DNA from 4 places in the Bradyrhizobium sp. 215_C5_N1_1 genome. Region 2 is predicted to be linked to each of the others. Evidence: predicted binding sites of a transcription regulator. Region 2 holds the regulator's gene; each other region holds the start of a gene.
What was found. Region 2 encodes LexA, which represses DNA repair genes until DNA is damaged. Its sites were predicted from a motif close to TGTTCNNNNTGTGTTCNG; they were not measured.
Positions count from the first base shown of each region.

Region 1: AB7G19_RS20870 (single-stranded DNA-binding protein) is a predicted target of LexA. The motif match lies at 1,196-1,213, and genes of this name have one in related genera.
Region 3: AB7G19_RS32840 (DUF3072 domain-containing protein) is a predicted target of LexA. The motif match lies at 1,214-1,231, and genes of this name have one in related genera.
Region 4: AB7G19_RS36680 (ribonuclease T2 family protein) is a predicted target of LexA. The motif match lies at 1,301-1,318, and genes of this name have one in related genera.

Region 1 covers NZ_CP197228.1:4,335,023-4,337,868, forward strand. Annotated here, with positions in the region: gene AB7G19_RS20865 (outer membrane protein) at 156-917, opposite strand; gene AB7G19_RS20870 (single-stranded DNA-binding protein) at 1,367-1,864, shown strand; gene AB7G19_RS20875 (DUF2306 domain-containing protein) at 2,067-2,465, shown strand; gene gyrA (DNA gyrase subunit A) at 2,634-2,846, shown strand, end outside.
Region 2 covers NZ_CP197228.1:4,179,784-4,182,629, reverse strand. Annotated here, with positions in the region: gene AB7G19_RS20155 (molybdopterin molybdotransferase MoeA) at 1-513, shown strand, start outside; gene lexA (transcriptional repressor LexA) at 690-1,391, shown strand; gene AB7G19_RS20145 (hypothetical protein) at 1,599-1,817, shown strand; gene AB7G19_RS20140 (hypothetical protein) at 2,010-2,444, shown strand; gene AB7G19_RS20135 (GAF domain-containing protein) at 2,668-2,846, shown strand, end outside.
Region 3 covers NZ_CP197228.1:6,850,036-6,852,881, reverse strand. Annotated here, with positions in the region: gene AB7G19_RS32850 (hypothetical protein) at 237-599, shown strand; gene AB7G19_RS32845 (DUF6496 domain-containing protein) at 612-911, opposite strand; gene AB7G19_RS32840 (DUF3072 domain-containing protein) at 983-1,177, opposite strand; gene AB7G19_RS32835 (hypothetical protein) at 1,293-1,514, shown strand; gene AB7G19_RS32830 (hypothetical protein) at 1,533-1,718, shown strand; gene AB7G19_RS32825 (hypothetical protein) at 1,817-2,062, opposite strand; gene AB7G19_RS32820 (hypothetical protein) at 2,159-2,416, opposite strand; gene AB7G19_RS32815 (hypothetical protein) at 2,473-2,778, shown strand.
Region 4 covers NZ_CP197228.1:7,655,363-7,658,208, forward strand. Annotated here, with positions in the region: gene AB7G19_RS36665 (DUF3617 domain-containing protein) at 1-272, opposite strand, end outside; gene AB7G19_RS36670 (hypothetical protein) at 303-596, opposite strand; gene AB7G19_RS36675 (hypothetical protein) at 780-1,241, shown strand; gene AB7G19_RS36680 (ribonuclease T2 family protein) at 1,364-2,083, shown strand; gene AB7G19_RS36685 (23S rRNA (adenine(2030)-N(6))-methyltransferase RlmJ) at 2,263-2,846, shown strand, end outside.

The sequences.
Region 1 (2,846 bases), 160 kb from region 2:
GATGTCGTGCTTACACGAGCAAAGCCGCAAGTTGCGTCTCCCAAAAGCCACAATAATCGCAAAACGTAACGGTGACTGACCTATAATTCCCGTTGCCCACGCAAAAAGGCCGGCGCGAGGCCGGCCTTTGATCTCCAAGCGATTTCAGAGGGATGTCAGTATCTTGCGATCATCGGACCGCCCCAGCGATAGTTCACGCGGACGAGGCCGATATCGACGTCCTGGCTGATGCGATCGGAGCGTGTGGCAACGCCGAGCGGGGCGAAATTGCCGGATCCGGTGAAGCCGATGGTGCGGTTGCCGAGGAAGATGTGGTCGTACTCGAAGCCCACGGTCCAGTTCGGGGCGAATCCGAACTCGACGCCCGCACCCACGGTGCCGCCCCAACGGGTCTCGTTGGCCCGGTCGAACTCGAGGCCGCTGGCGACGTCGAAGCTGCGGTAGCGATCGCTGACGACGGCGCCGCCGCCCTTCACGTAGACCAGGACGTTGTTCCATGCGTAACCGACCTGACCGGTAATCAGGCCGAAGGCGTTGATCTTCGAACGATCGCGCAGGCCGCTGATCGCACTGATGTTGTCACCCGAGAAATCGGCCCAGTTGCCCTGGCCTTCGAAGCCGAACACCCAGTTGGCTGACTGCCAGCGGTAGCCGACCTGGCCGCCGACCGTGCCGCCGGTCGCGTTGTGGCAGCCTTCGCCTACGAGAACGCCACCGCCGATATCGACGTCCCAGCACTTGTGGCTGGTGCCGCCGCCGCCGTTGATACCGATGTAGAAGCCGCTCCAGTCGTAGATGGTCGCGATCATCGGTGCCGGAGCCTTGGTGTAGGGACGCGCAGCGAGATCTGCCGCGATTGCGGGAGCCGACAGCCCCAACGCGATTGCACCAATAGTACCAATCAAAATCTTATTCATTGCAGTCCCCCCAGTTTCTGACCGCTTTTCGAAGTCCCCGAAGCGGCTGATCAGGCGCGACGCCTATAAGAATCTAATTCCGCGGCAAGCGTAGCTTAGGCGGGAGGCGGAGTCCGTCTCCGGAATGCAACAGTCGGGCGGCATCTGAACTGCTTCTAACTTGATGAATGTTAAGCTGTTTCGCCGTCCTCAGGAATTCGGGGAAATTCCATTTGGCGCAGGCCGTCTTTGTGCAGCGCGGTGTCGTCTTGCCAACGCAACAAGGTGAGGGGTGTCATAAGAACAAATCTGGAACGAACCCGCCAGGGGTGCTATATATGGGGATAAGTGGAGGGGTGACGGGCCGATCCGTCCGCGCAAGCGTATAGGGTCGCGTCAACAGGTTGCAGAGGACGCGGGCGCGTCCCGGGCCTTCTAAAATTCAGTGGCATTCGGAGTGGAGAGCGGCGATGGCGGGAAGCGTCAACAAGGTCATTCTGGTTGGAAATCTCGGCAAGGATCCCGAAATCCGCCGCACCCAGGACGGGCGGCCGATCGCGAATTTGAGCATCGCCACCTCGGAGACCTGGCGCGACAAGAACAGCGGCGAGCGCAAGGAAAAGACCGAGTGGCATCGCGTCGTGATCTTCAATGAAGGGCTCTGCAAGGTCGCCGAGCAGTACCTGAAGAAGGGCGCGAAGGTTTACATCGAGGGTGCGCTCCAGACCCGCAAATGGACCGACCAGAGCGGCGCCGAGAAGTACTCCACCGAGGTCGTGCTCCAGGGCTTCAACTCGACCCTGACGATGCTCGACGGCCGCGGCGGTGGAGGCGGCAGCTTCGGCGACGAGCCGGGCGGCGATTTCGGCTCCTCCGGTCCCGTCAGCAGCGCGCCGCGCCGCGCAGTTGCCGCCGGCGGTGGCGGTGGTGGCCGCAACAGCGACATGGACGACGATATCCCGTTCTGAGGCGGGCGGGGGCGCTTCGCCCCTGATGTCACCTTGCTCGCTTGAAACGACAGGATTTCTTACCAATTGGCGGGCAAAGCTCGGTTTTTCCGGGCTTGCCTCATGTGCTGCCTCAAGCCTTTGACGAGGAGTGATGTGAATGGTATTAACTTGATGTTAATCCTATTCACATGGGTCGGCCGTCGATTAGAGGAAGCCCTGCATGAGCGTTGCGCCACTGCTTGAGGCTGCTCCGGCGATCCCGCTGCATGCCTTTGCCGCCATGGCCGCCTTCGTGCTCGGCCTCGTTCAGTTTGCCGCCCCCAAGGGCACGCTGCCGCACCGGACGATCGGCTGGATCTGGGTGGCGCTGATGGCGGTGGTGGCGGCCTCGTCGTTCTGGATCCACCAGATCCGCCTGGTCGGGCCGTTCAGCCCGATCCATCTCCTGTCGATCTTCACGCTGGTGATGCTACCGCTCGCGGTGTGGCGGGCGCATACCCATCGCATCACCGATCATCGCCGCGCCATGATCCTCCTGTTCACGGGGGCGCTGGTCGTGGCGGGCCTGTTCACGCTGGTGCCCGGCCGCATCATGCACCGGGTGATTTTCGGGGCCTGAGACGTGGTTCCCAATGGCTCATTCCAGCTCCGTTCGAAGCGATCGTGCTGAGCTCGTAAGTCTCTGGAAAAACAGTCGGAAAAACCGCTTCCCCAGACCTCGCAAGGGTGGTTATCAGGGGGGCGATGCGCTATATGATTCCCAGATAAAATCTCACCGGATTTCCCCTTGGCTGACGACGACAACAAGCCCGGCGACCAGCCGGCGCAACCCTCGGACATTCGTCCCGTTTCCATCTACGAGGAGATGAAGAAGTCCTACCTCGATTACGCGATGAGCGTGATCGTGGCGCGTGCGCTGCCTGATGCGCGCGACGGGTTGAAGCCGGTTCATCGTCGCATCCTCTACTCGATGAACGAGCAGGGGCACACGCCCGACAAG
Region 2 (2,846 bases):
GGCCGCGCGCGGGAGAGCGGCGCCGACATCCTGATCACGACCGGCGGCGCGTCGGTCGGGGACCACGATCTGGTCCAGCAGGCGCTGAGGGACGAAGGTATCTCGATGGCGTTCTGGAAGATCGCGATGCGGCCGGGCAAGCCGATGATGAACGGGCGGCTCGGCGCGATGCGCGTGATCGGCCTGCCCGGCAATCCCGTGTCATCCTACGTTTGCGGCTTCCTGTTCATGGTGCCGTTGATTCGCGCGCTTTCGGGCCGTTCGATGATTCATCACCGCCGCGAACGCGCGGTGCTCGGCCGCGATGTCGGCGCCAACGACCAGCGCGAGGATTACCTGCGCGCACGCCTCGAGCTGCGCGATGACGGCACGCTCGTCGCCCTTCCGGTCAATCACCAGGATTCCTCGCTGCTTGCGAATCTCGCTGCGGCACAGGCACTTCTCGTGCGCGCGCCATTCGCGTCGAAGGCCGAAGCCGGCACGCCTTGCGAGGTCTTGCGGCTGCCCGTCTGAGCGCTTCGTTCGCGTGCGTTCCGCGAACTTTGTCGCGTTCACGGTAAATTAAGCAGTTGCGGAACATGTATCGAACATATAGTGTCCGTTCATGATTTGTTTCGAGAATGTAGCGGCTTACTGCTGAATTCAGCGTCTCGGAATCGAACGACATCAACCGGGGGATTTTGGTCGAGATGTTAACGCGCAAACAATACGAGCTCCTGCGGTTCATCAGCGAACGGCTGAAGGAAAGCGGCGTGCCGCCCTCCTTCGATGAGATGAAGGACGCGCTCGACCTGCGCTCGAAATCGGGCATCCATCGCCTGATCACTGCGCTCGAGGAGCGCGGCTTCATCCGGCGCCTGCCCAACCGGGCCCGCGCCATCGAGGTGATCAAGCTGCCCGAGCTTCAGGCCGCTGCCGGCAGCCGCCGCGGCTTCACGCCGAGCGTCATCGAAGGCAATCTCGGCAAGGTCCGCACGACTTCGAGCCCGCCGGCGGACGAGGGCGAGCGCCCCGTCGCGGTCCCCGTGATGGGCCGCATCGCGGCCGGTACGCCGATCGAGGCCTTGCAGACCCGCAGCCACACCATCAGCGTACCGCCTGACATGCTCGGCTCGGGCGAACATTACGCGCTCGAAGTGCGCGGCGATTCCATGGTCGAGGCCGGCATTCTCGACGGCGACATGGCGCTGATCCAGCGCAACGAGAGCGCCGATACCGGCGATATCGTGGTGGCGCTGATCGACGACGAGGAGGCGACGCTCAAGCGCTTCCGCCGCCGCGGCGCCTCGATCGCGCTCGAGCCCGCCAATGCGGCCTATGAGGTCCGCATTCTGCCGCCCAACCGGGTGAAGATCCAGGGCAAGCTGATCGGGCTGTACCGGAAGTATTGATACCGGACGTGCCGGTATCGGTTATTTGGCGCCCCGCGCGCTTTGGATCGGCATCGCCGATCCGAGATTGGAGCGGACGATTGTCCGCTTCCGCTGGATAGTCTTTCTGGTTTCGCGCAGATTATCCGGCCCCTCCTCCAGCGGTAAATCCTCGGCACGCCGCACGAAGCAGCTCTGCTTCGCGGCCTTCAGGTTCGAGGAGAAGTCATGCGCCGGATCGTTCTGAGCACAATTGCTGTGGCGCCGCTGATCGCAGCATCAGCGTCGCAAGCCTTGGACGTACAAACCTTAGCCGCGCAATCGCGGCCCCATGTCCGCAAGGACACCGCCGTTAGCGAGCAAGTCCGCAAGGCCCTCGACGCCGTCGACCAACCGTCGCGGCCGGGCTGGCAGTATTCCGGCTGGTCGGCGCCTGCGGGGCGCTGACACGCGCCTGCAGAATGCAAAGGGGCGGGCTTTGTTCCTGGTGGATTCGGGAAAGTTAATGTGATTGCGGCCTGCGGCGGCGAGCCGTAGATTTGCCTACAACCCGGCAGAACGTTTGGTATTTCCACTCTGATAGAGGCCTGCGCCTCGATTAAGAGACGTGGGTCGCTATCCCTGCATGAGGAGCACCCGATGTGTGACTACAGCCTGCATGCCGTCGCGTCGCGTCCCGCCGAAGTCGGCGAGACGATCGTCACGACAACCTTCCGCGGCACCTCGACGCGCGGCTTTGCCTCCGCGGCCGATCCGACCGTCGCGGTCTGCCTGCTCCCGGGGACGGAGCTCGCCTTCGCCGACAACGTCCGCTACGACAATCGCTGGATCTGGACGCGCACCGTCAATTCGCGCGTCGGCAAGTTCGGCAAGATCGATCCGCACATTCCCGATCGCCATCATGATGCGATCGAATTCCCCGACGGCAAATCCGTGCTGGTGACGCAGCTGGTCGAAGGCCAGCGTGCGACCGTGCTGCAGCTACCGGTGACCCAGCCGCTCGGCGAGCGCGAGCACAAGCCGCAGACCATCACCGACAGCCGGACAACCATCACCCGCCTGCCGATCGGCTGATGCAGCCATTCCCGGCCGACAGGTCGGGCCAGGATTGAAATCGCCATCGCCGGCCGAGGCCGGCGAGATGGTGTCGTTTGTGTCCCGCGAAACTCCATCGGGCGGACCAAGCCGTGGCGTCTCCCACCGCACGAAGTTTGCGCTGTCCTGCCTGAATTTTGAACGTCCGTTCCGCAGCCAAATGGCCGATGCTTGGTGCGGCTTGAGACGGCGGGCACGTTCGATGAAGACCTTCATTCGCGTCGTTGAACTCTGGGTGCCTGACCGCACGCGCATGCGGCTGGAATTCGGCGGCGGCCTCTACGGCGAAGGGTTGTCCGCGTTTAGGGACGTGAGCGAGGATCTGCACTTCGGATATGACGAGGGACTTCCCGGCAAGGCCTGGGCCGGCGGCCACCCCGT
Region 3 (2,846 bases), 2.7 Mb from region 2:
CTGCGGGCCGCCTTTTTCGTGCGCGTCTGGAAGATTCCCACAGGTGCCGATAACATTCTCGTTAACGGCAGCGTTGATGACGGGTTCGTCCGAAAAAGCCGCGTTCGCTCGTCACAGTTCGGAATCACGTGTTGGGCTTTGGCGTCAATGAAGACGCCCAGGCGAATTGCAGGAGTGGAACTTCGAACGCCCGGCCTTCTTGTGGAACCGGTGGTTCGCATTTGATCGGTGCCGACATGGATCGATTGAAGCTCTCGCTGAGGTGTGCGCTGCTTGTGGCGCCGCTTGTCCTGACGACCGGAAGCGCCCTGGGGCGCGACGATGGCCGCTACGCCAACTCGCCCCTGAAACCCTGGTTCGACAGCTTGCGCAGCCATCTTGGGCCCTGCTGCTCGGATGCAGATGGCTTTGCTGTATCCGACCCCGATTGGGAATCGCACGATGGGCACTATCGCGTGCGGCTCGACGGGCAGTGGGTGGATGTGCCTGATGAGGCCGTCATCACCGAGCCAAACCGGGCTGGCCACACCATGGTATGGCCGGTGAAGACTGCGTTCGGGATTTCGATCCGCTGCTTCATGCCGGGCAGCATGATCTGACGCGGGTGGGCGTTACCGCTTGCTGGATTTGCGCTTCGAGGTCTTCTTCGTTGTCTTGGTCGTCTTCCTGGCCGTCTTCTTGGCTGTCTTCTTCTTGGACGTTTTCCGCTTCGACGCCTTCTTCGGGACTTTCTTGCCCTTCGCGCGCGCTTCCGACAGGCCGATTGCGATCGCCTGCTTGCGACTCTTCACGCGTCCGCCACGACCGCCGGGGCCGCTTTTCGCGGTGCCCTTCTTATAACCGCGCATCTCGCGCTCGACATCACTGCTGGCGCTGCGTGAGTAGCGGCGTTTCTTTGCCTTGCGTGCCATCAACTCTCTCCCTTGGCCCGGGAAAGAACCGCATCACTGACCCTACGTTCCAAATGCGCTGGCCGCGTTCCTCAGAAGGAGTTCGCCAACTCGATCTCGTCTTCCAGCGCTCGAATGCGGCGCGCAGCCTCAGTGGAGGACAGAGCCCGATCGTATTGAGTGGGCTGATAGGCTTCCTCGCTCAGACGCTTCAGCCTCAGCCCCTGCGCTCTCGTCATCTGCTCCGTGAGGAAAACCCTGGCGTCGTATTTACCCTGAACCTGCATCTGGCCTCTCCGTTCTCAAATCGTCACTTGACTATATGTTCTTATTTTGTTCTAACAAGCCATGGACAACAGAATTAATGAAATTCGACGCAAAATCAGCGCCTTGAGGCTCGAGATGGCCGACATCGAGGTGTCTGTGCGCGACCTCGTCGATCGCGACCGCGACTGCACAGAAAAGGCCCTGGCGCAGATGGATCTGCGCCGGAAAATCAACCTGCTGATCGGCGAATGGAAGGCGGCCGGTGGCGGCGATGTCTTGCCTGACGTCCGCGAGCGGGTCCGCCTTCGTCCTGCAACGACATCCGGTAGTCCGCTGCGCGTGATCGCGCGCCGCTGAGAATTTTGGGAGCGTGCGGTGGAAGAAGACCCGGACACGTACCGGATTCTAAAACTGCGCGCCGAAATTCTCGAACTCGGCTCCGCCATCCGGCAATTGCAGCGCGAGGGTCTCGACGATGCCGCAGCGCAGCTCCTGATCGCACGCAAACGTGCACGGCTGGAGCATCTCGTGAAGGCGAATGCCACGGGACGGCCGCTTTAGCGATGCGACGCTGGAAGGATTCCCAATCTAGCTCCAAACTCCAGCTCCAAAGCGAAAGGCCCCGCGTCGCCGCGAGGCCTTTGATTGTCGGCCGGAGCTCACTTGGTGTTGCTCATGCCGCCCTTGTTGTTCGTCATGGTGCCGCCTTGGTCGGAGCCGGGGCCAGAACCACCTTGACCGGAGGGATCAGCGCCCTTGGAGGACTTGGTGTTGGCACCCGTGGTCTGCGACGAGGACATAGCGGATCCATGCTTGGCCTTATGCGACTTGGCCTGCACGGCGAACGGAGCGGCGGCGAGGCCGGTTGCCAACATCACGGTAAGAGCGAGCTTGGTGGTTTTCATGCGCGGGAACTCCCTGAGTTGAATTGACGCAGGCAGCCAACCGCCATTTGCTGCAGGAGTTCCGAACGAAATCGCCCGGTGCGCGTCACGCGCGCTTCAAAATTCCTTGTCCTCGGCGAGGATGAACACGAGGCCCGTGAGCGTTGCGCCGATCGCGAACGTCGTCACCAGTGTGATGATGAAGACCATGCCGGCCGAATGTCCGCCGTGGTTCAACAAATTTGCGACGGCCGGATTGAACAGGACGAGGGCGAGACCGAAGACAAGGCCGAGGGCTGCGCCCATCATCGCATGCGTCATCAGCTTGATGACGCCGGTCGGAGAGATGAGGCTCGGCGACTTTTTCCCGCGCATGGAACCGCCTCGCGGTGTGGCATAAAACGCATGCGACGATTGCGGGTTCCATTGTCATGACGATTTTGTCATTCCCCGCTTCATCCGACGTTCATGGCGGTCTTGCGAGGATGAATGCCATCAACACGGGAACATTCGATATGGGTAAGGTCGTCTTTCTCTATCGCTCGCTGGCCTATCGCAACGCGGCTGCGGACATGCTGCGCAAGGCGCGCAGGCTGCCGCGCGGCGCCGAGCGGAGCGCAGCCCGCCGTTACGCGCGGGCGCTGCGCGAGCTTTCGCAAACGGAAGCCTGGCTGGAAGGACGTGTCGCTGACGAACCGCAGGCGATGCAGAGCATGAGGGTCGCCGCGACGCGCTAGATCATGATCGGTTCTGAGTGAATCAGGGCCGAAGCTCCAGATTCCTATCTTTACGCGCGAACCGGAGC
Region 4 (2,846 bases), 3.5 Mb from region 2:
TCGGAATCACTGACATAGCCGGTCGCGGTCTTCTTGATGTCCTGCTTGGCGCAGATCTGCTTGGCCATCGGGGAGACGTTGTTGTTCATCTCCTTGTCGACGGTCTCGTCGGTGCAGTGCTGCATGGTCATCTCGGGCATGGGCGTGCCGGTCCTGACCATCTTCATTTCCCAGAGACCGGCCTTGCGCACCGGCAGATCGTCGGCGCTGGCGCTGCCTGCCGACACCACAAGACAAAGGGCCGAGCCGAGCAAAGCGAGCTTGCGCGTCATGTGGGAAGCTCCCGACGTTCCGAAAGCGCCTCAGTACAGCGTACGGATCGGCTGTTGGGCAGCGCCATAGGGCACCCAACGGCAGGAGAACGAGATATAGCCGCCCTCAAAGGCCTGCACCGCGAGGAATTTCACGACCTTGCCGTAGCGCGCGCAGTGATCGACCGCGACCTGCCGCGCATCAGCCTGGGTCGCCAGCGAATAAGCGATGATGCCGCCGGTGTCGTTGCCCTTGAACGGAGGCACCGGAAGGAGATCGGCGCGTGCCGACTGGCTGGCCATCATCCCCAGGGCAAGAAAGCCCGCGGCCGCAATGATTCGCATTCCCGTTACTCCAATTGGTTGGGACCAGTTTACGGTGCCGGGAGGTCCATGAAAAGAACTGATGCCCCGCCGGCTGCGAGGTTGGGGTCAACTCTTGGCCAAGTGTTGCCGCGCTGCACTTGACCTGCCCCGGCCTTCGCGGCACCGTCCATCCTTCGCAAGACCCAGCTGTCCGGATTGCCCATGCGCGCCCTCCCCCTGAAATCGCTCCGCTTTGCCACCTTGCTTGGCCTCATGTTCGGGGCGCTGTCGCTCGGTGAGGCCAGGGCCGCCAATCCGCTGGAGCTGAACTTCTGGCTGAACGGGCCGCGCTATGACGGCGCCGTCGTCGATTGCGAGAGGGCGCTGCCGACCATCGCCACCCAGTTCTGGGAGAAGGAAAGCTCGTTCTGGAATTCCTCGTTGAAGATCACCGGCTTCGCCGCCGTTCACGAGATCGCGTTCCGGCCCTGGCAGTCTGACAACATTCCGCGCCGCTATTGCACCGGCGACGCCATGCTCAATGACGGAAAGGTGCGCAAGGTGCATTTCTCGATCATCGAGGATGGCGGCTTCTCCGGCTACGGCAATGGTGTGGAATGGTGCGTGGTCGGGCTCGACCGCAACTGGGCCTACAATCCGTCCTGCCGCGCCGCCAGGCCCTGAGGCTCGATCGAAAGGCCTGAATCGGACTGATCAGGCGCCTGACGGGCCGGCCCGAATTTTGTTCTTGAAATGTTCTTGTTGCCTGCTAGGCTGACTGCACAGTCTAGTTGAGGGGCGTCGCCATGTTTCATTTTAGATTGCATTCGTTCACCCGTCTCGTGATCTCACTGACCCTCCCCCTGGTTCTGGCCGCCGGGCTGGTCGCGCTGCCGGGCGGCGCGAAGGCCCAGGACAAACGGCAGAACGCGCCCGGCGAATTCGACTTCTATGTGCTGTCGCTGTCATGGTCGCCCTCCTTCTGCGAGGAGGCGTCCGAGCGCAACCGCGGCGGCGGCGGTGGTCGCTCGCAGATGCAGTGCAGCGGGCGGCCCTACGCGTTCGTGGTGCACGGGCTGTGGCCGCAATATGAGAATGGCTTCCCTGAATATTGCCAGCGGCCCTCGCCACGCCTGAACCGCAACATCGTCTCTTCGATGCTCGATTTGATGCCGGCGCCGGGGCTGATCTTCAACGAGTGGGACAAGCACGGCACCTGCTCCGGGCTCGACAGCCGCAATTATTTCGAGACGATCCGAAAGGCGCGCGCCGCGATCAAGATCCCGGCGGAATATCTCGAACTGTCGCAGGCCAAGACCGTGGCGCCGGGCGAGGTGGAGGAAGCCTTCATCAAGGCCAATGCGGGCCTGAGCAACGCGGCCATCTCGGTCACCTGCAACCGGACCCGGCTCTCGGAGGTCCGCATCTGCCTCAGCAAGGACCTGCAATTCCGGGCCTGCGAGGAGATCGAGCGCCGCGCCTGCCGCCGCGACCAGGTGACGATGCCGCCGATCAGAGGTGGCTAGTCCAACTGCTCATGCCCCGTACGCCGCGCCGCTTCGGCGGTGCGCTGCAGAATCGGGGCCTATGCTGCATGGGAATCCAGACCCGGGCCCTGGCCCGCAACGCTAAGAGCGTTGCAGCGCGTCCGGGACAGACGCGCATGCCGCTTTGCTCAAGCCGTGACGTAGCGTAGTCCTGTCTCATGAACTACCGTCACGCCTTCCACGCCGGAAACTTCGCCGATGTCATCAAGCACATCGTGCTCGCGCGCATCATTACTTACCTCCAGGACAAGCCGGGGGCATTCCGTGTCATCGACACCCATGCCGGCGCCGGCCTCTATGATCTCGAAAGCGACGAGGCGCGCCGCAGCGGCGAATGGCTGACCGGCATCGCGCGGCTGATGCAGGCGCGCCTGTCGAACGACGCCGTGGCGCTGGCCAAGCCCTATCTCGACATCGTTCGTGCCTACAATCCGAAGGGCGAACTCAAGGCCTATCCGGGTTCGCCGCTGATCACGCGCGGCCTGCTGCGGCCGCAGGACCGCCTCGTTGCCTGCGAGCTTGAGCCGAAGGCGCGCAAGGCGCTGATCGGTGTGCTGCGCCGCGACGAACAGGCGCGCGTGGTCGATCTCGACGGCTGGGTCGCGCTGCCGGCCTTTGTGCCACCGAAGGAACGGCGCGGGCTCGTGCTGATCGACCCGCCGTTCGAGGCGAAAGACGAGTTCGAAAAGCTCGGCGACGCCTTCTCGGCGGCTTTCGTGAAATGGCCGACCGGTATCTATGT